Regions from separate parts of the Psychromicrobium lacuslunae genome, predicted to be linked through region 1. Evidence: riboswitches for the same ligand, from Rfam matches in the RefSeq annotation. Region 1 holds a riboswitch; each other region holds the start of a gene.
What was found. Region 1 has a riboswitch for thiamine pyrophosphate ahead of thiO (glycine oxidase ThiO). Riboswitches for the same ligand answer to the same signal wherever they lie in the genome.
Positions count from the first base shown of each region.

Region 1 (5,463 bases):
GTCCTGGTCCGCAATAACCTCTAACTTGAGCCAATGAGTTTCTAGCGCCTCCCTGGCTAACTCAGCCGTCAGCACCGCCTCGCGAACCGTGAAACAACCGGCTGTGTTGGGCAGTGGCCGAATTGAATGCTCGGCCAGCAACTGAAAGAGCGAACTATCGGAACCGGCATGATGACGGCGTAACGCCACCGTGGTCAACTCGGTCCCGGAGGCGAGTAGGGCGTCGGTAAGTACTTGACGATTACTGGCACCGCCGGTGCCCATGATGAGCCGGGAACCCAGCGTGACGCCGTCAATCTGCAGAACATCTTCCATCGTTATCCTCCTTGTACCGCGGTCACCAGGTCCAACTCGTCGCTTTCATTGAGCTCCATTGCGGCCCAGCAACGACGCGGCACCAGCTCGCCATTGCGAGCCACCGCGATGCCGAGCCTGCCGCCGTCGCTTGGCTGGCCACTCTCAAATAAGCTCCGACCAGTGTGCAGCGCGACCAGCTCAAGCACTGTTGCGCCCGCCTCGAGTTCCTGCGCGCGGCGATTCACCATGATTTTCATCTGCCCGTTCCTCGATCCAGAAGGGGCGAACGCCGCCCGTCACCCTGTTTTTCCCTGAAGCGCTGCGGTCTAAAACCAAGCGGGGTCGCGGCCGGATCACCCGTCAATAACTGCAGCGATATTTCGGCGGCCAGCGGAGCAAGCAAAACTCCGTGCCGGAAGAATCCGGTGGCCAACAGCACCTGCTCAGACACCCGGCCCAGCAGCGGTGCATTATCCACGGTGGCTGGCCGAGCGCGCGCAGTCACCTCATTCAGCGCGAGCTCAGCAACCGCGGGGAGCAATGCTTGGGCGTCCCTCAGCAGAGCGTAGACAGCGCCCGCCGATGGCAGCGAGGAGGCGTCCTCGCGTTGGCTCGCGCCGATCACCAGGCTGCCGTCCTGACGCGGTACCAGGTACACCGAAGAGCCTCTTACCAGGGCACGAACGGTGTGACTAAGCAGCGGACTCAGCTCACCGGGCACCGAGAGTCGCAAGATATCTCCATGTACCGGCCGCAGCCGGGGCGCCAGTGAAGGGCCAAGCAATTCGGCGGCAGCCACCCCGTTGGCCACCACCACCTGCTCGGCCAGCACGCTCGAGCCATCCTCCAGATGCACCTTCCCCGGGCTCAACCGGAGCGCTCTGTGCCGCACTAAATCAAGCCCAGCGAGCAGCGCCATACAAAGTTTTCGCGGATCAACCTGGTGGTCGCCGGGCACGAAGTGCCCGCTCAACCCGGCCGCTAAAAATGGCTCCTGACTCCGGAGTTCCCGTGAGCTCACAGCTTGTGTTGGTACTCCCAGCTCGCTTTGCGCCGCCATTAACTCGACTAGGGCCCGCCGGTCCGCTGCGTCCACACCGAGCAGCAAGGTGCCTTGAGCGCAGTAACCAATATCGGCATCGAGCTGACTGGCGAAACCGGGCCAGAGCGCTGCAGAGCGCAACAGTTGCTCTTGCAACGCCTGCTCTTGGAAGTGGAACTCGGTCACCGGGGCCAGCATCCCGGCAGCCGCAAAACTGGCTCCGGAACCCGGGTCCGGATCAATAATGAGCACCGAATGTCCGGCTCGTTTTAGCCGCCAGGCAATGCTGAGGCCAATCACTCCGGCACCGATGACGGCGACGTCGACGACCCGGGCGCGAGCCACAGCTGGGACAGGCACAGTGTTTTCCTTCCCTACGCCGGTATGATCCGGATCAGGTATGACGGTCGGTGTGCTCGTTAGACACACCCTCTCAGCCCTTGGACGGCGGGCTCCCGCGGTGTCTTCAGTCTAACCGTCCGGCTTGCCGCTGCCCAGTTCCGCCCAGGTCCAGTTCCGCCCGGGCCCAGTTCGAGCGCAGTGCCAAAGCAACAAGGAATGCTGTCGGGCCAGCGGCTAGGCTGGTTGAGTGAACAGCCTTCTCGACGCCTCTCTATATTTGTGTACTGATGCCAGAACCGCTCGCGGCGACCTAGCCAGCTTCCTCGAGGAGGCTTATGCCGGCGGGGTGGACATTATTCAGCTCCGAGATAAGCAGATCGAGGCAGCCGCCGAGTTGGAGGCGCTTGAGGTGCTGCGGAGCGTTGCTGAGCGGCACGGCAAACTGTGGGCGGTTAATGACCGCGCGGATATTGCCTTACTTAGCACAGCTCCGGTGCTTCACCTTGGTCAGCAAGATCTGCCGGTTACCAGCATGCGCCAGCTGTTGCCTGAGGTGCTCGCCGGTTTATCTTGCCACAACCCCGCTCAGGTCGAACTCGCCCAGCACAGCCCAGTTGATTATTTCTGTGTCGGTCCGCTCTGGGCCACACCCACCAAACCCGGCCGGGACGCCGTCGGGCTGGAACTCGTTGAGTTCGCTGCCAGCCAGCACAGCGTCAAACCGTGGTTTGCGATTGGCGGCATCGATGAAACTAATATCCGTTCGGTGTTGGCCGCTGGTGCGAGCCGAGTGGTGGTGGTGCGCGCGATTACCGAGGCCAGTGATCCTCAGGCCGCTGCGGCCGAACTCAAGAGAGCAATCCGTGAAATCCATGAATTCCGTGAACTCGGTGAGAACCGTGAACTCGGTGAACTGGCGCCAGAGCAGAACTAAAATCAGCGCGGAACTGGTGATCAGGCGGTCAGCCCCAGCTGGCTCATCCGGCGAGAGTGCTGCTTGGTAAGGTCCGCCATAAGCTCTCCACGGAAACTGCTCTCTTCGGGCAGGAAGCCGCTTTCAATGCTGACGCGCTGAGCCTGGGTGAGCGCTTCGCCCACCAGCCTCCTCCCCCAAAGCGCCAGGCGGGAAGCTAGCCTGGGCTCATCATCAAGCATCTTACGCAGCCTGCCCTGCAATACCAGGGCCTCCCCTGGTGCCTGAATCTCGGCCACCAGATCACGGGTCGGAGTGTCCAGCAGCTGGCTGACCGCGGTGTAGAAGTCAGCGGAAATGGTATCGATGACATAGGCCTTCATAATCGACTCGTACCAATCAGCGGGTCGAGTGCGATCATGAAAAGAATCGATCGAGGCTTGAAAGGGCCGCATCACGCTCTCCGCCTCGTAGCCGAGGTCCGCCAGCCGGGCAACCACCAACTCGAAATGCTCAAACTCTAGCACCGCCATCCGGCCCAGTACTGCCCGGTCGTGCAGCGTGGGCGAGAACCTGGCGTCGGAGGACAGCCGCTCAAAGGCGGAGAGCTCACCGTAAGCCATCACGCCGAGCAAGTCGAGCACAAAACGATCCGTCATGAAGGTAACTTTATGCCTAAGCTCCCAGTTGCCACCGATCATGAACTTCCATACTGGCCTGGAGTTGACCTCGCTTTCTTTGATCGAGATAGGCTGAGCTGGTGCCTCACTCTCAGATTGTTGTGCCAGACGATGACGTCCAGCTCAAAGCAGCCCTTGCCCAGTTACGAGTTGAATTCAAGCTCGAGGAGCAGTTCAGCGACGAGGTGATGGCTGAGCTGTCCAACAGCCTGCAGCACCATAAGCTGCCCGAACTCGATCTCAGTCAGCTGCCCTTCATCACCATCGACCCACCAGGGTCAATGGATTTGGACCAGGCAATGTATTTGGAACGCACCCCAAGCGGTTACCGGGTGCACTATGCCATCGCCGACGTTCCTTCTTTTGTGCCGCCCAATGGCGCCTTGGACGCCGAAACGCGCCGTCGCGGTCAAACTATTTACACCCCCGACGGCCGGATCCCGTTGCACCCGGCTGAAATGAGCGAAGCCGCCGCCAGCCTGCTGGCCGATCAATTACGGGGCGCCTTCGTCTGGCAGATCGAGCTGGATCAGCAGGGGCAGACCTCGGCGGTCGCTGTGCGCCGCGCTCAAATCAAGTCGATTGCCAGGCTTGACTACCAGCAAGCGCAGCAGGAACTAGAGGCTGGCACCAGTTCCGACTACTTGAGCACTCTGCAGCTACTCAAAGAAATCGGCCAGTACCGCATTGAACTGGAGCGGCAACGCGGCGGCGCCAGCCTGAATACTCCCCAGCAGGAAGTGGCACACGCCAACGGTGGTTACCAGTTGATCTTCAGGCCAGCGCTGGCAATAGAGGACTGGAACGCGCAAATCTCGCTGCTGACCGGGATGGCGGCGGCTCAGCTCATGCTCGACGGTAAAGTCGGCTTGTTACGCACCATGCCAGCTCCGGATCAGGCTGCCTTGGAAAAATTCCGAGCACAGGCGGTGGCGCTGGGGAAACCGTGGCCCGCCGGAATGGCCTATGGGGAGTTTTTACGTTCCCTCGATATCGCCGATCCGCGGCAGCTTGCGCTGATGCATGCCGCCACCTCGCTTTTCCGCGGAGCCGCGTACACCTCCTTCGACGGGACGTTACCCGAACACACCGTCCAGGCAGCGGTTGCTGCCAGCTATGCGCACACCACTGCTCCCTTGAGGCGTTTAGTCGATCGTTTCGTGCTGACCACCTGTGCCGCGTTGAGCGCCGGTGAGCCGGTGCCGGACTGGGTGCGGGAAGCGCTCCCCCGGTTGCCGGAGTTGATGAGCGCCTCCGATCAGCTGGCCGGGCAAGTTGAGCGAGCGGCTTTGGATATCGTGGAAGCTGCGTTGCTCAGCTCGCATCTTGGCGAAGAATTCGACGCTGTGGTGGTAGCGGGTCCGCGAAAAACCGCCGGACGAGCCGAAGCGGCCAACGGCCCGGCAACGGCTCAGACCGCAGCCAGTCGTCCCGAACTGGCGCGCTGCACGGTGCAGATCCAACAACCAGCGGTCGCTGCGCCCTGCCAGTTCAGTGGCGAGGTAGAGGTCGGCAGTACGGTGAAAGTGAAGCTACTGACAGCCGATATCACCAAGCGCGAAGTGCTTTTTGAGCTGGTTTCGAGTTCACATGGCAAAGTTGGTTAACTTGCTGAGCATTGCTGATTCTCGTGAGGGAGCATCATGTCGGAATTGAATGAGTTCGTGCTGGTTGAGGTCTTCCAGAACGGTCAGATCGCGGTAGCTGGTCAGCCGGTCGACGCCACCGGCTATTCGGATTACTACAGCGCAGCGATTGCCGTGTTGTCGAAGCAGGCCGGACAACCGGAATCCCGGGTGCTCGCCAAAGCCTTGGACCACCAGAGCGGCGAGACCAACTGGTTCCTGGTCAATGGCCGCGGTGAGGTTTTCGACGCCTTTAATGGCCCCAGCTCCGGCAGCCAGCCGGTCGTAAAGCAAGGGCAGGCAGTTCCACCCTCCCTAGCCGATCAAACGGTCGGCGAGCCGCAGCACACTGTGGCGGCGGAGCACGACCTGGAAATTACCCGGCAGCGACCACGCAATCGAGAGCTACCGGTGACATCACCAACACCAGCCGCAACACCGAGTTTTGAACCTTATCCGAGCGAGTCGCCCCAGCCGGAAACTCAGCCGATCAATCAGCACCCCGGCGATCCGGAAATGTCAGAAATCTTCCGGCAGACCGCCAACTCGCTGCCCGCGGCGAAT
Region 1 is NZ_CP011005.1:1,827,917-1,833,379, forward strand. Features, by position in the region: gene UM93_RS08480 (thiazole synthase) at 1-315, opposite strand, end outside; gene thiS (sulfur carrier protein ThiS) at 318-554, opposite strand; gene thiO (glycine oxidase ThiO) at 551-1,699, opposite strand; TPP riboswitch at 1,693-1,808, opposite strand; gene thiE (thiamine phosphate synthase) at 1,929-2,615, shown strand; gene UM93_RS08500 (ferritin-like fold-containing protein) at 2,636-3,253, opposite strand; gene UM93_RS08505 (RNB domain-containing ribonuclease) at 3,355-4,881, shown strand; gene UM93_RS17935 (MinD/ParA family ATP-binding protein) at 4,918-5,463, shown strand, end outside.

Region 2 (5,463 bases), 680 kb from region 1:
GAGCCCAACTACGTTCTTTGCCACCGAAACCGCGGGCTTCCATGGTGACGGCTAACCGGGTGGCACGGCGCACCGATTGGATCAAAAGCGCCATCGCTTGACCAAGATTAGCTTTAGCCCTGCTCAGGAACGAGCCACTGGCCCCCACCCCACGAGCTCGGCGAGCCATACTCAGCGTCTGCCACTCTTCGGCCATTACGCCAATCAGCCGCATCGCCGCGAGGGTGCCCATCACAAATCGCGGTGAAAGCCGCCATTTTTGCGCGAGTGCGGTAGCCAGGTCGCTGGGATCGGTGCTGAGCACCAGGAGTGCTGCAGGCAGGGCGATCGCTATACCGCGAACCCCAATCGCAATGCCGGTAGCCAAGGAACCCTCGCTAACACTGAGATACCCCCAGTCGAGCAACACTCGGCCAGAATCCGCCGAAGCCAAAGCAGTGCCCCAGGCAGCCAGGGTGAGCGCGACCAGGACCGGCCAGATCCGCTTCAGCAAAGTCCACCAGGAAACGCCGCTCAGCGGGAACACCACGAGCAAGCAAAGCAACACCACACTGCCGGAAACCCAATCCACCGAGAGAGCGAGCGAGAAGGTGAGCAGAAAAACCGCTACCAGCTTGCTCAGCGGGTTCGCCGCCGCCAACCAGCCGCCGTTCACCGGCCAGGCCTCCTCTCAGAGGTTAGTCGAGGGTCGGAAAGCCTTGACTCGGGTTGTTCAGGCATCAGTAGTTGCCTGCTGTTGAGCGCTTCAATGAACTGCTCGTCATGGCTTACCGAAACCACCGCGCTGCCTTCGAGCAGCGCTGTCCGGAGCAGTTCGATGAGGGCCGCCCAGGTCAGCGCGTCCTGTCCGAAGGTGGGCTCATCGAGGATCAATAGCTTTGGCTTGGCCGCCATCACGGTGGCCACCGAAAGTCGGCGCTTTTGACCGCCGGAGAGGGTGAATGGATTCGCTTCGGCAAAGTCAGCCAGGCCCAAGGCCTCAAGCAATTCATCGACTCGAGCGGCCCACTCCTTTTCGGCGCCCTCCTTTTCGGTGCCGCGGCGTCCTTGATGTCGCAGGCCGAAGGCAAGCTCGTCGCGCACATTTCCGGTAACAAACTGATGCTCCGGTTCCTGGAAGACACTGCCAATCCGAGCAATCAGATCTTTGGCTTTCCAGCTCCTCGGCTGAGCGCCAAGGCCATCGGCGAGTTCCGGCTCCGCCTTCAACACACCGGAAATCGGCTTGAGCAAGCCGCCAAGGGTGAGCGCCAGGGTGGATTTACCGCTGCCATTCGGTCCGGTAATTGCGAGCGCCTGACCGGCCTGTATTTCCAGGTTCAAGCCCTGCGCGGCAGCAACAGCTCTGCGACCTACTGCTAAGGACTCGGTAGTCATCAGCTGCCGGCCGGGTGTCGAGTTGAACGGCGGCAGCTCTGGCAGATGCTCGGGCAGCCAGATACCTTGCGCAGCCAAGGCTTCGCCCCTCGCTACTAGCACCTCCCTAGGAGTGCCGTCAGCTTCCAAACCGCCCTGCGCATTTAGCACCAGAACTCGGTCAACCTGGTCACGCCAGACCTCCACCCGGTGTTCCACCACGATCAGGGTGGCCGAGCGATCAGCCAAGGCGCTGGCAACAGCGTCGCGCACCTCGAGTACGCCCTCGGGGTCCAGGTTGGCGGTTGGCTCGTCGAGTAGAACCAATCCGGGTTGCATGGCCAGAATTCCGGCCAGCGCCAGCCGCTGTTTTTGACCACCGGAAAGCGAACTGCTCGGATGGTCAAGCGGCAGATCGAGGCCGACCGCGCGCAGCGCGTCGTTGACCCGCGGCCAGATCTGTTCGGGCGGTACCGAGAGGTTCTCCGCGCCGAAAGCGACATCGTCACCAACCCGGGGCAAGATCACCTGGGTCTCCGGGTCTTGCTGCATCAATCCGGCTCGGCCACGGCTTGCCCTGGGATGTGTGCCGTCCAGGGCCAGGGTGCCGGTTTCCTCAGCATCGCCGTCTCCCAGCACACCCGCTAAGGCGTGCAGCAGAGTGGACTTCCCCGAACCGGAAGGGCCTAGCAGCAGTACCCGTTCACCGGGCGCAATACTGAAGTCAAGTCCGTGCAGCACGGCTGCGGCACGATCGGCGCGGCGGAAAGACCAGTTCTCCGCCGTGATCCGCGCCGGGCCAGATCTGGTTGCCGGCACGCTCAGACGATCGGTTCCCGATGCGCGTTCCTGGCTCCCAGGCTTGATAACGCCCCGGTGCGCGCGAGTCCGCGAGTAGCCAGCCAAGAGAGCAGTCCAGCGATCACGGCGCCAGAAATCATGCAGAAGACGATGTAGACGGCTTTGAAATCAGCTGTGTATTCGATGTTCCAGCCCCAGAGCAGGAAGCAGTCGTTAATGCCACACATGAGGCCAGCCGCCGCTCCGGCCAGCACCGAGGCGGGAAGCCGCCAGGAACGGTAGCGGAAAGCAGCGAAGACGAGTTCGGCGCCCAGGCCTTGCAAGATGCCGGAAAGCAGTACTGTGCCGCCATAGGGGGATCCGGCAATGAGTTCGCCGGTTGCGGCCACCATTTCGCAGAACAGTGCCGCGCCAGGTTTGCGGATCACTAGCCCGCCGAGCACCGCCGGGATGAACCAGCCACCGGACCAGAGCGCGCTGAGCGGCGGGTATCCGGCGGAAAGCACACTAATTCCGGTGGCCAGAGCCGACCAGGCCCAGAAAATGACGCCACCGGCGACCGCAATCACCGCGGCGACCACAATATCCACTACTCGCCAGCGGTAGCTAACTGGGGTTGAGGTTGTACTAGTCATGCTTCCTCCTTTTCAGGAGGGGCGGCGGGCTTTCACACGCCGAAGAGCGCTCGACTCCCTTCGCCGGTACTAACCGGATCAGGTTCGAGGGTCTGCGGTTATCCGCACTCTCAGCGCCCACCTCGCGGCGGCGCTCCCCTGTCGTAACTTTGCTGTCTAAGTTTACACCGACTTAACCCACACCGAGTGTGCAGATCTACATCTTAAAACAGGGTCATAAGATGTAGATCTGCACACTCGGCCGGTGGAACGAGGTGACTGGGTGAGGAGCTGCTTAGGTCAGATCCCGGGACTTATTGAACTTGGCAATGGCGCGCTGCGCGCCTCGACCGGTCAGGGTCTGGATGATCGCGGCGACCGTAGCTGAGACGATCGCGAAGGTCAGCGCGGAACGCAGGCTATGTTCCAGGTTCTCGCCGTCCTTGGGCGGCGCATTCCCGGTGGTTTTCGTCCAGATCGTGTCCACCAGCTTATTCGCGGCGAAGCCGGCGCCGAAGCTGATTCCCGCGGCCAAAAGTTTGAACAACAGATTCATGTCTTCAGCCTACTTCAGAGTTCCAGCTTGCGCGGTCAAGATGCAATTGACCGGCTGCTGATAGGACAGCTGAGCGTTGACTTTCCAGTCCTTACTCTCACCGGCTGGGACGCCCTTGAGCACCACGACGCCGCGCGCCATCACATCCGAACTCGCCGTCACCCAATCCACGGTGACCACCAGATCAGCGGTTTCGGCCGTCGAATTTTTCACCTTGCCACTCGCAGAAACGGCGCCCGGTTTGGTGGAGCACTGAGCCAAGGTGGTGTTGGCCCGGATACCTTTGGCACCGTCCAGCGCTGGAATCTCGGGCAACTGCGGAGAGATCAGCCCTTGACTGGCCTGGGCGCTCGAACTGCTCGGTGCACTACTGGAGTTCGAGTCCTTGGACTCCCCTGGGGTACAAGCTGCCAAACCGAGAACCGTCAGCGTCGCCACCGCAATGCTGGCGATGCCGCCAGCGCCAGGCAGACCGCCCTTACTCATCGGGATGCTGTCTTTTCCAACTCGGTATTTCATAATCTCCTAGGAGTTGTTCTTCCGGCGGCGTGCTGCGAAAAGCACCAGCAGGATGCCGATCAAGAGCACCGCTCCGCCTGCACCGAAGAGCCAGATATTGTCGACACCGGTGTTCGGTAGCGGCTTGGTCTTCGGGTCCAGCGCGGTCTTCACGCTCGACGGCGGCGAGACAACCGGTGATTTGCCGTTACTGCTTCCGGTCGCGGTGGCGGTATTGAAGACGGCTCCGGCAGCCACGTCAGCGGCGCTGATCCGGTAGGGATCCGAGGTGCAGGTCACCGAGCTGCCCGGTGCGAGCTGAGGCACCGTGCAGTTCAGCTTGACCCCAGCGTTGCTGAGCAGCTGATCGGTGACACTCAGTTTGAGCAGCGTGGTGTTGCCAGTATTGCTCAGCGTAAAGCTGTAAACAATGGTGTCTCCAGCATCTTTCCGGCCATTGCCATTGGCGTCCTGTACCGCTCCGGCCTTCTTGAGTAGCTGCAGGCTAGACGTCGGATCCAAATTCTTGGTCACCGAGTCCGGATCGCTGACAATCGGTTTGCCGTCCGGCGTCTTGCCGCCAGCGGTCGCAGTGTTCTTGACCGCCCCGGCATCCACATCGGCCTGAGTGACCGTGTACAGCGCGCTGCAGTCGGTGCTAGCACCCGCTGCCAAGCTTGCCGCAGCACAGCTGACCTTCACCAGTGGATCGTTCACGGCGACGCCCGTGACCGTGCGAGTCCCGGTGTTCTTTACGGTGAAGAGGTACTCAATGCTGTCCCCGGCGTCGAGCTTTCCGTTCCGGTTCAGATCCTTGGTCTGGCCGATCTTCTTCTCCAGGCTGAGGCCGTCACGCACCGTGAGCGGCTGGGTTGCCGTTGAGGTCACCGAATCGATCTTCGTCTCGCCGTGCTGCGCCGTGGCTTGCGCGGTATTCACTACCTCGCCGATATCAGTATCAGCTTGGGTGATCGAGTATGTCGCGGTGCAGTCAACGCTCTCGCCGGGCGCGAGCTCGGTGCTCGGGCAGGAGATCTGCACCCCGGCCGCGGTCAGTTTGCCATCGGCAACACTCACCGCGGTGACCGGCACATTGCCGGTGTTCTGCACGGTGAATTTGTAGTCGATGCTGTCCCCGGTGGCCAGCTGGCCGTCGTTATTCAGGTCGTGGGTGCCCGCGATCTGCTTTACAAAGCCCAGCATGGGCTTCTGATCGAGCGGCACCGTGACCCCGGCGGTGGCCTCAGCAACCGCCGAGCCATCTGGCTTATTGCCATTGACTACCGCGACGTTCTTGACGCTACCGTTGTTGATGTCTTGCTGGGTCAACGTATAGATCCCGGAACAATTCATCGATTCGCCGGGAGCCAACACGGTAGATTTGCAATCCAGATTTTCCAGTTGCATCTTGTCCGTGAGTGCAATGCCATTGATCGTGACCGAACCGGTGTTGGACACCACAAAGTTGAACTTAACCTTTTCGCCCGCGTCGATCTGACCATTGTTGTTCGCATCGACCGGCGGATCGTACCTCTTCTCGAGGCTTAGCGCTCCATCGTTTGCGGTTGGTGTATTGACCGAGGCACTGCTACTGACCGTCGAGTTATCCGGTGCGGTCGCAGTTGCGGTAGCGCTGTT
Region 2 is NZ_CP011005.1:2,508,704-2,514,166, forward strand. Features, by position in the region: gene UM93_RS11840 (energy-coupling factor transporter transmembrane component T family protein) at 1-655, opposite strand, end outside; gene UM93_RS11845 (ABC transporter ATP-binding protein) at 652-2,175, opposite strand; gene UM93_RS11850 (ECF transporter S component) at 2,178-2,792, opposite strand; TPP riboswitch at 2,831-2,942, opposite strand; gene UM93_RS11855 (DUF4235 domain-containing protein) at 3,067-3,327, opposite strand; gene UM93_RS11860 (hypothetical protein) at 3,337-3,846, opposite strand; gene UM93_RS11865 (DUF11 domain-containing protein) at 3,853-5,463, opposite strand, start outside.
Region 2: it holds a riboswitch for thiamine pyrophosphate, as region 1 does, so the genes downstream of both, UM93_RS11850 (ECF transporter S component) here and thiO (glycine oxidase ThiO) in region 1, are expected to answer to the same signal.

Region 3 (5,463 bases), 920 kb from region 1:
ACTGGACCAGTGAATCGGCCCCACCGGAGTGCGTTGATCGGCACCGTAGCGGTGTAGGCCGCCCAGGTCATAGCTGGCGGCATAGGCACCGCGGGTCCACTCTTCGGAGCCCCAATCCGATTCGTAGTAAACCACTGGCTCCAGCGCTTGCGGGCCGAGGTAATTGGCGATCGACTGCAGAATCGCAGCTTTGCGCTCCGCCGCACTGAGCGTAAAAGCATGATCGGCTTTTTCGTCGGAAACAAAGCCCACTAGAGTGCCTCGCGGATCCTCATAGTTGGTGTTGTCGTACACTTCCTGCACTAATTCTGCGGCACCAAAACCGGTACCGGACAGCCCGTCGGCACGCCAGAACGGGGTGTCGTAGACAGCATGGACCTTGATCACCAGGCCGAGCGACTGATGCTGGTGCATCTGATGCTGGCGACGCGGCAACGGCGGATTGAAGGAAACCCGGGAATAGAGATTCGGCGGCACTGCCATCACTACCCGACGCGCCTCAACGCTCACGCCCTCGGCCTCCACCCGCACCGAGTCCTGCTGCCAGCTGATAGTGCGCACCGGAGCGTTGAGTATTACGTCCTCAGCTAGCTCGGCCGCCATTAACTCGGAGACCTGCTGCATGCCACCCACCACTCGCTTATCCAGAATGAAAGCGTCATCCACCAGGTTGCTGAACGAACCAGCGGAGGCCGACATCAGCACGGCTTGTAGAACAGAGAAGGCGTGCGCTGGCTTGGTCAACATGCCGCCGGCGATGAACAGACCGATGCAGTTACAGGCCTCTTCATCATCCGACTGCTGACGCAACCAGTGGTGAAAGGAAATCGTGTCGAGCTCACGGGCCCTGGGGTGCGCCCAGGGCTCCTCGGCGCCAATCTCGGCGGCCAGTTCATCCAACAGCACGGTGAGCTTCTCCATCTCGGCTGCGGTATGCGCCGAGACCGGGAACAATTCGCCGGTATAACGGGTGCGCTGCCCCTCGGCCGAGAGATAGACCGACTCACCCTCGCGATAGCGGCTAAACGTCTGCAGGCCGAGTTCTTCGAGTAGGCCGAGCAACGCGGTCTGATCAGGCGAAACCCACTGTCCGCCGATTTCGAGGGTGGCACCGTCGATCTGATTCGTCCAGGTTCGACCTCCCACCCGGTCCCTCGCCTCTAACACCACGACGCTCAGACCGGACTGGCGCAGCTTACGAGCGGCGCTCAGACCCGAGGGTCCGGCTCCGACAATGACGACATCTCTGCTCAATACGCTCATGACTCCCCTTGCAACTCTGCTCTCGGTAGCTAGTGCCCACTACCCGTATTACCGCCACAGCTAGCGACTACAGCTAGCTGCCTATAGTTAGGCGCCTGCCATTAGGCGTTGACAATTAAATGAATATAATTCATTTAATTGTAGCTTACGTCACATTTGGCAAAAAGGACAGCCTGCTATCGGATGAGATAATCGATTCTTGACTTCTGGAGGAAATAACATGGCGAGTGACCCGGCAGGGCGGCAGAGCGAGGTCCGCCGAAAGGCCGGTCGACCGACTAAGGCGGTGCTTGAGCTTGGCCGGATCACTCAGACCGCGCTCAAGCTGGTCCGTCAGGAGGGCTACCAGGGTCTCACCATGTCGGCGCTTGCCAAACGTCTCAATGTGGCGCCCTCAGCGCTCTACAACCACGTGCGCTCAAAACAGGAGCTGCTGATCCTGATCCAGGATCACCTGATGTCCTTGGTTGAGGTAGCCTGTTTCGACAGCAAGCCCTGGGATGAAGCCATTCAAGACTGGGCTCGGTCGTATCGCGACGTCTTCGCCCACCACACTCCGCTGATTCCATTGATAGCGGTCCAGCCGATTACCAACTCCCCGCAGACGTTGAGGATCTATGAAGCAGTGGCGCGGGGCTTTCAGCGCGCGGGCTGGCCTGAGGATGAGATCGTGAATGCCATTGTCGCGCTGGAATCCTTTATCTTCGGCTCGGCCTTGGACGTCACCGCCCCGGAGAATATTTTTGATGTCGGCGAGCTGCAGGCGGAGGCACCGGTGATTAGCCGTGCGGTGGCCAGCAGGGAAACTCGCTTTGGTCGCTACACCGCGGCCCCCGCTTTCGAACTGGGCCTGGCAGCAATCATCCAAGGCTTGCGCTGGCAGCTATCGACCTTGTCGGAGGGCCGCAGTACGATCTGAGTAACCATTCACACATTGGAGGATTCAGATGGCCACTCGACTCAACCCTTACATCAGCTTCAACGGCAAAGCGAAGGAGGCAATGGAGTTTTACCAGTCTGTACTTGGCGGCGAACTGACCTCCAGCACCTTCGGCGAATTCCAGGCACCGGTGGAGCCAGCAGAACTCGATTTGATTATGCATTCCCAACTGGAAACCCCTAGCGGCTTCACCCTGATGGCCTCGGACACTCCGGCGCATATGGGTGAACTCAAGGAGGGCAATAACTTCTCAGTCTCGCTCAGTGGCGACGACGATGCCGAGCTACGCGGTTACTGGGACAAGCTCACCGAGGGCGGCACCGTCTCAATGCCGCTGGAGAAGGCCCCCTGGGGTGACTCCTTTGGCATGCTCACCGATAAATTCGGTATCGACTGGCTGGTCAATATCACCGGCGCTGCTGAATAACAGGCAATAACTAGCGGAAGCGGAGAGCCGCGGCCACTCACCGCGCGGGTCGGTTTGAACACCACTTCGGTGCTCGGGCCGGCCCTTCGCTATTAACACCTAGCAGCACCCCCCAGCAGCACCCCCCCAGCAGCACCCCCCAGCAGCTCTGTTGGTAGCCGGTGCGCTATCGTGGTGTTAACACGTGACACGGGGTGCCCCGAAGGCTGAGAACACACCCGTCGAACCTGATCTAGTTCGTACTAGCGAAGGGATGTCGCGCACCATGCGCACGCCAGAACAACTCCTCAGCTTCAGCCAGTCTGCCCTGCTTGAACTGCGCGAACGCTCTCCCCTGGTGCAATGCATCACCAATACCGTAGTGACCAACTTCACCGCTAATGTGCTGTTGGCGCTGGGGGCAGCGCCCGCCATGGTTGACATTCCGAAGGAGGCTGGCTCTTTCGCGGAGCTTGCCTCCGGCCTGCTGATCAATCTCGGCACCCCGCATGCCGAACAGCGTGAGGCAATGCTTGAAGCGGTTTCGGGCGCTAACCGCGCGGACAGCCCTTGGCTGCTCGATCCGGTGGCGGTTGGCTCGTTGCCAGTCCGGACGGCACTTGCGCAACAACTCCGCGGGCTACGCCCTAGCGTGATTCGCGGCAATGCCTCCGAAATCATTGCGCTGGCCGGGAGCGGCAGGGGCGGGCGAGGCGTGGACGCTGCCGACGAGGTGGCGGCTGCACAAGAGTCAGCTATCACTCTAGCTGCTGCAGGGAGTGTAGTTGCGGTCTCCGGCCCGACAGATTTAATCCTTGACCAGCAGCAGCGGGTGCTCAGCTCCAACGGAACGCCAATACTGACCAGAATCACCGGCGGAGGATGCGCGCTAGGGGCGGTGATGGCGGCTTTCGCCGGATTGAGCAACGATCGGCTGGCCAGTACTGTCGCTGCCGTCTCGGTCTACACCGTGGCCGCCGAGATCGCTAGCAGTAACAGCCAAGGACCGGGCAGTTTCGCCCCCGCCTTCCTGGACAGCCTGGCCTCTATCGGTCCCGATGACCTGGCCGCCCGTGCCAAACTGACGGTTGTGCAGGTCGGCCAATGACCCTTGATCTTTCTATCTATCTGGTCACCGATTCGAAACAGGCTGCAGCACAGGGACGCCCACTCGCTGAGATAGTGCATCAAGCGGTGGCCGGCGGAGTAACCATTGTGCAAATCCGTGAAAAGGACGCCCCGGCGGCAGCTTTTCTCAAAACCGTGGGCGAGGTGGCAGCAGTCTTACCGAGCCACGTTCCACTGCTAATCAATGACCGAATCGACATCTTCCTGGCGGCTCGGGAATCGGGCATTAAGGTCGACGGCGTGCACCTTGGGCAGGCTGATCTGCCAGTCTCACTGGCTCGGAAGATCCTGGGCCCCGAGGCGGTCATCGGTTTGAGCGCCGGCACCGTTGAAGAACTGCGGTCGGCCGCCCAAGAACCAGGGCGCGTCGATTACATTGGCATCGGAGCCCTGCATCCAACTTCCACAAAGCTCGATGCCCCACCGGCACTGAGCCTGGCAGGCTTCAGCGCACTGTTGGAGTTCTGCACTCTCCCGGCGGTGGCCATCGGCGGCGTAAGGGTCGAAGATCTGCCCGGTCTCCGTCAGGCCGGGGCAGCCGGGGCAGCGGTGGTTTCCGCCATCTGTTCGGCGGCGGACCCCCAGCTCGCCGCCCGTCAACTCTCAATCGCCTGGCGAGGAAAAGCATGAGCAGTCAAATACTAGACACCTCAACCACCGAGATTCCCCGGGTACTCAGCATCGCCGGCACCGATCCAAGTGGTGGCGCAGGAATCCAAGCCGACCTGAAGAGCATTGCCGCGCAAGGCGGCTATGGCATGGCCGCGGTGACGGCCTTGGTAGCGCAGAACACTCAAGGGGTGCGCTCGGTACACCTTCCGCCGGTCGAATTCCTCGCCGAACAGCTCAACGCAGTCAGCGATGATGTGCAGATCGACGCGGTCAAAATCGGCATGCTGGCCAATCAACAGGTGATTGCGGTGGTCGCTAAATGGCTTGAGCAACAACGACCGCCGATTGTGGTGATCGACCCGGTGATGGTGGCCACCAGTGGTGATCGGCTGTTGGATGCCGAGGCCGAAGATGCGCTCCGGAAGTTGCTGAGGTACGCCGATCTGGTCACCCCAAATCTGCCCGAGCTTGCCATCCTCAGCGACTCGGCCCAGGCCACCGACTGGGCCGAAGCACTTGAGCAAGCAACCAAGCTATCGCTCAAGTTTCAGGTCGCCGTGTTGGCCAAAGGCGGACACCTCGATGGGGACCTTGCCCCAGACGCACTGGTTGAGGGAACCACGATCAGTCATTTCCCGGGCCGCCGGGTACAAACCAGCAATACCCACGGCACCGGCTGCTCGCTTTCCTCAGCCTTGGCGACCCGTCGCGCGGCCGGTGAGACCTGGCCGGAAGCGGTGCGGCAAGCCAAACGCTGGCTGACCGAGAGTATCCAGCACGGCGCAGACCTTCGAGTTGGCCAAGGTAGCGGTCCAGTCAGCCACTTTGCCGGACTCTGGCAGCGCGGCGGCCTGGAAACCGCACCGACCGCCGCTGAGCTAGAACAGGATTGGTGGCAGCGGATCGCCCCAGTCCGCGCCGATATTGATGCGCTTCCTTTTATCGATGGCCTTGCCAGTGGCACTCTAGAGGACTCGGCGTTCCGCTGGTACTTAGCCCAAGACGCACTTTATCTACGCGATTACTCTCGGGCTTTGGCTGAAGCGAGCCGGCTAGCCCCGACCACCCGAGAACAGGCATTCTGGGCAAATAGTGCGCACGGCGCGATTGTTAC
Region 3 is NZ_CP011005.1:2,743,488-2,748,950, forward strand. Features, by position in the region: gene UM93_RS12855 (flavin monoamine oxidase family protein) at 1-1,263, opposite strand, end outside; gene UM93_RS12860 (TetR/AcrR family transcriptional regulator) at 1,484-2,182, shown strand; gene UM93_RS12865 (VOC family protein) at 2,211-2,630, shown strand; TPP riboswitch at 2,811-2,901, shown strand; gene thiM (hydroxyethylthiazole kinase) at 2,896-3,717, shown strand; gene thiE (thiamine phosphate synthase) at 3,714-4,367, shown strand; gene UM93_RS12880 (bifunctional hydroxymethylpyrimidine kinase/phosphomethylpyrimidine kinase) at 4,364-5,463, shown strand, end outside.
Region 3: it holds a riboswitch for thiamine pyrophosphate, as region 1 does, so the genes downstream of both, thiM (hydroxyethylthiazole kinase) here and thiO (glycine oxidase ThiO) in region 1, are expected to answer to the same signal.

Region 4 (5,463 bases), 490 kb from region 1:
GGTTTACCGATCCGGGCTACTTGAACCTGCATACTTCTCCTGATCTAAGTTCAGCGACTCTCAACTCAACGATGAGGTTCTTAAAAAGAGAGGGCTCCGGCTAATGCCGGAGCCACAATCTTAGCGTGTTGCTCAGAAACCACCGATGCTGCGCAATGACTCACGCGGCTCGGGTTTCCGAACCTAGCGACGCCGGTCAGTATCGACGACGTCCACCCGGACCTGATCGCCACCGGCGAGGGCACCGATCACAGTCCGCAGAGCTCGCGCGGTGCGGCCTTGACGGCCAATCACCCGACCCAAATCCTCTGGATGAACCCGGACTTCTAGGGTCTCGCCGCGACGGTTATTCCGCAGCGCGACCTGCACGTCATCGGGGCTATCCACGATGCCGCGAACTAGATGCTCCAGAGCCTCAGCCAACAATTTACTCAGCCTCGGTGGTCTCTGCCGGAGCCTCAGCGGCTTCTTCGGCCGGAGCCTCTTCAGCCTTCTTCTTCGAGGTGATAGCTTCCTTCACGATCACCGAAGACTTCTCCGGTGCTACGAAAGCTTCTTTAGCGGTCTTGGTCTTCAAGCGGCCTTCCTGGCCGGTGAGTCCCTTGAACTTCTGCCAGTCACCGGTGATCTTGAGGATCGCGGCAACCTGCTCGGTGGGCTGAGCACCCACTGAAAGCCAGTACTGAGCCCGCTCCGAGTCGACCTCGATGAACGAGGGCTCTTCGGTGGGGTGGTACTTACCGATTTCTTCGATCGCACGGCCATCACGCTTGGTGCGTGAGTCGGCGACAACAATGCGGTAATACGGTGCGCGCATCTTACCGAAGCGCTTAAGGCGAATCTTTACGGCCACTTTTGTGGTCACTCCTGTTTCTGAAACGGGTCGAATCCTTGATCACGCTCCCGTGGGGCGGGCCGATTCCAAAGGATTCTGAAAGGACACAATGCGCGCACGGAGAGAGGGGCCGTGCGGATCGAGTACCTGATTATTATGCCAGATCCTTGATCTTCAGGCGAACCCGCCGCGCTACTTTCCGGTTTGCGCTCGGTTTAGGCATTCAGGAAGTACAAAGCCAACCTGGAGTCCTCATCCGCTGCAGCAATTTTGGCGGCAAAACTGGCCACTTGCTTGACCAGTCGATCGGCGGTCTGTCGGGGTTCTTCAAACTCCTCGGAGTCCGCCCATTCGGTGATCAACTCGTCGAGGCCTTCTGGGTCTTCCAAGTTGAGCAGTTCGGCGAAGACCTCGGTAACCGCATCGGGAACCACTAATAACTGATCCAGATCAACGTCGACCATGCCGAGTTCGGGTTTAACTCCGGTGGCATGTACTTTCTTCGCCGCCAACTCCGCGAGAATCTCAAGCTCCAGATCTGTCACGTCGCCAAAGTCAATGAGTTCAGCAGGCTGTGCCCCTTGAGATCTGGCATAATTACTGGCCTGTCGGTGATCTGCGATGAAAAGTTGATTTGTGGACATCCCGGCCTTCTTTCGACTCTAAGCGACTGTGTCCAGAGTAACCCGGATCCGGTTCAGCCAGGGGTCTTCAAAACGCAATTCGACTCCCGTGTTAGCGGTGGCAACGCCGTGGTCTTTCAACCTCTGCTCAAGGGCGCCCAAATCATCGGCGGTCGGCAATGAGATCCGTACCTCGGCCAGGCCAAGAGTGTCCTTCCGCGGCCCGGCTCCCCGAGAGTTCCAGACGTTCATGGCCATATGGTGGTGATAGCGGCCAGCGGAGACGAAGAGCGCTTGGTCATGCCAGCCGGCTGTCCTTTCGAAGCCCATCGTGTGCACATAGAAATCTTCTGCTCTCGCAACGTCGCCAACTTGCAGATGGACGTGCCCGACGGCGGCAGCGGCCTCCCCTTGGCCTTGCACCGCTGCCTCACTCAAATTCTCACTCAGAAAATGTTGCGGACTGAGTGGATTACTCGCCATCTGCACGGTATCGCCATCCCAGTTCCAGGTGTCCCGGGGACGGTCAAAGTACAGCTCAATACCGTTACCTTCTGGGTCATTGAAGTAGAAAGCCTCACTCACCAGATGATCTGCGCTGCCCACAAAAAGGCTTGGATCGAACTGGGCGGCGCTAGCTAGCGTCGCTGCCAGTGCTGCCCGATCCTCAAAAAGCAGCGCAGTGTGGAATAGCCCGGCTTCTCCCCTACCGGGCAACTGAAGATCATGCGCGTCGCTGAGCTTGACCAGTGAGGTGCTCCCCCGACCGAGCTCCACCCCTTGGGCACCCTCGTTGAGGACTTGCAAGCCCAATGCCCGCTGGTAATAGTCGGTCATTGCAGCCAGATTCTGCACCTTAAGGGTGACGGTTTGCATGGCCAGTCCGGCCGAGAGCAGGTCTTGATCAGTAGTCATACTCGATTCAATTAGTTGAAGCTTCAATTTATTCCTGACCACTCCGCGTCCCACACCTTCCCCAAGGTTTATCTGCTAGCCTCTTGCTATCCACACGGGTGCCCTTGGCAAAGGGCTGAGATCGGGCTGTTCCGCCTGCGACCGTTCGAACCTGTCCGGGTCATTCCGGCGAAGGAAGTAGGAAGTACTGCTATGTCTGCAGATCTATCCGAGCATCACACTGCCCAAAATCACCCCTCCCATACCTTGGATCACCTGGAGGAGGGCGAATTACGGGTACCGGTCACCAGAATCGCCTTGGACGATTCACCCGAAGGGGCGAATCCAGACTTCGTGACCTATCGAACCGCTGGCCCGGGCAGCGATCCGATCCGCGGCCTACCACCACTGCGCGCCGACTGGGTCTCCGGGCGTGGTGACGTCGAAACTTATCAGGGTCGAGGCCGCGAGCTTTCCGACGATGGCCGCTCGGCGGTGCGGCGCGGGGCGGCCTCGGCCGAATGGCAAGGAGCCAAACCGGAACCCCGGCGCGCAGTTTACGGTCGGCGGATCACCCAGATGCACTACGCGAAGGCTGGAGTGATCACCCAGGAGATGCGTTTCGTCGCGCTACGTGAGGATTGCGATGTCGAACTGGTCCGTTCCGAAGTTGCCGCCGGCCGGGCCATTATCCCGAACAACATCAACCACCCGGAATCCGAACCAATGATTATTGGCAAGGCCTTCTTGGTCAAGATCAACGCCAATATCGGCAACTCGGCGGTGACCTCGTCAATTGCCGAGGAGGTCGACAAAATGCAGTGGGCCACCCGCTGGGGGGCCGATACCGTGATGGATCTTTCCACCGGCGACGATATTCACACCACCCGAGAGTGGATTATCCGCAACTCTCCGGTGCCGATCGGAACCGTACCGATTTACCAGGCCTTGGAAAAGGTCAACGGAGATGCCTCCGCGCTGAGTTGGGAAATTTTTCGGGACACCGTGATCGAGCAGTGCGAGCAGGGCGTGGACTATATGACCATCCATGCCGGGGTTTTGTTGCGTTACGTGCCGCTGACCGCGAACCGGGTCACCGGCATTGTCTCCCGTGGCGGCTCAATTATGGCGGGCTGGTGCCTGGCTCATCATCAGGAGAACTTCCTCTACACCCACTTTGACGAACTCTGTGAGATCTTCGCCCAGTACGACGTCGCTTTCTCGCTGGGCGATGGCTTGCGTCCAGGCGCCACCGCCGATGCGAACGATGCCGCCCAGTTCGCCGAGCTGGATACCTTGGCGGAATTGACCGCGAGAGCCTGGGAATTCGATGTCCAGGTGATGGTGGAAGGCCCCGGCCACATCCCCTTCCACCTGGTAAGAGAGAATGTGGAACGGCAGCAAGAGCTTTGCAAGGGTGCGCCGTTCTACACTCTGGGACCTTTGGTCACTGACATTGCCCCGGGGTATGACCACGTGACCTCGGCGATTGGGGCTACCGAGATTGCCCGCTACGGCACCGCCATGCTTTGCTACGTGACGCCCAAAGAGCACCTTGGCTTGCCGAATAAAGACGATGTGAAGACCGGCGTGGTCACCTACAAGATCGCTGCCCACGCCGCCGATCTGGCTAAGGGACACCCCGGGGCGCACTTACGAGATGACGCTCTGTCCAAGGCACGCTTCGAATTCCGCTGGAAGGATCAATTCTCGCTCTCGCTGGATCCGGCGACCGCCGAGGCGTTTCACGATGAGACGCTGCCCGCCGAGCCAGCGAAAACCGCTCACTTCTGTTCGATGTGCGGGCCGAAGTTCTGCTCAATGCGGATCTCCCAAGATATTCGCGCCGAGTTCGGTGGAGCTACCGAGCAGGCGACTCTGGTTGCCTCAATCGAGGAGATGCAGGCCGGCTTGAGGGCGAAATCGGCCGAGTTTATCGCCGCTGGGGCGGAAATCTATCAGCCACGGGAAAAAGATCCGATCGGTGCTCCTCAGAACTGAGGCAGCCGAGATTGAGCTTGGCTTGGGTTACAGCGCTGCCACCATCACCACGCGGGCACCTAGTGCATCCAGGCCAAGCTCAGTCTCACGCTGGCGTAGCGCCGCCAGCCCAGCCGAGAAGTCCTCCAGCGTCACGAAACCCGCGGTTGAGTAAAACGGGGCGTTGAACGAAACATCTCGAAAAGTGCATAAAGTCATCTCTTGATAGCCTGCACGCGCAGCCCAAGCCTTTGCCGTCTCCAGCAGAAAACGCCCAAGCCCTTGCCCAGCCGCCGGCGGCAACACCGAGAGCTGCTCCAGGTGCGCCTCGCCATCGATCTCCTCGATCCTGGCTAGGCCGAAGATTCTGCCATCAGCTTCGGCCACCAAAGTCTGTAATGAGGCTTGATATTCCTCAGGGCTGCTTGCCGCTGGCAGGCCGGGCATCTCCAGTAGTTCATCGGCAGCACGTTCAATATCGGGCAACGATTGAAAATCATCCGGACGAGCTGGGCGAATAGTGAACTCCATACTGACGAGCCTAGCCGGGGCTGGACGGAAGCTAAACCAGCTCTGAATCAGGGCTGGTTCAGAGCTATACCTGAGCTGGACCTGAGCTGATCTGCGCCGAGTCAAGAATTGGCTAGAGTCAAAATGACGCCCTTGTCCTCGGTAAGAGAAAACGATTACTCTTAGTTTTTGAGCCCGCGCTCACCCGTTCTTCACGCACTGACCAAAGGTGGTTTCTGATGTTTCTCGGTATCGATATCGGCACCGGCAGCTCCAAAGGCGTGTTAGTCAGTAGAGACGGACGCATTCTCGACCGGGAAACAGTTGAGCACACCGTGAGCACACCTCAGCCGGGTTGGTACGAGTTCGACGCCGAACTGGTCTGGTGGGCCGAGATCCAGCAACTCAGCAAAGCGCTTCTCGCTCGATCTACGGAGCCGTTGGAGGGAGTCTGCGTGAGTGGAATGGGCCCATGTCTGGTGGTCACTGACGAAGCCTTCCGACCACTGAGACCGGCAATTTTGTACGGCGTCGACAGCAGAGCCGGCCAGGAAATCGGCGAATTGAATCAAGAAATCGGCGCGCAGAGCATTTTCGAGCGCTGCGGTAAACAGCTGTCCA
Region 4 is NZ_CP011005.1:1,333,797-1,339,259, forward strand. Features, by position in the region: gene rimM (ribosome maturation factor RimM) at 1-32, opposite strand, end outside; gene UM93_RS06255 (RNA-binding protein) at 184-426, opposite strand; gene rpsP (30S ribosomal protein S16) at 428-853, opposite strand; gene UM93_RS06265 (hypothetical protein) at 1,051-1,479, opposite strand; gene UM93_RS06270 (VOC family protein) at 1,498-2,373, opposite strand; TPP riboswitch at 2,458-2,567, shown strand; gene thiC (phosphomethylpyrimidine synthase ThiC) at 2,566-4,353, shown strand; gene UM93_RS06280 (GNAT family N-acetyltransferase) at 4,381-4,863, opposite strand; gene UM93_RS06285 (FGGY-family carbohydrate kinase) at 5,082-5,463, shown strand, end outside.
Region 4: it holds a riboswitch for thiamine pyrophosphate, as region 1 does, so the genes downstream of both, thiC (phosphomethylpyrimidine synthase ThiC) here and thiO (glycine oxidase ThiO) in region 1, are expected to answer to the same signal.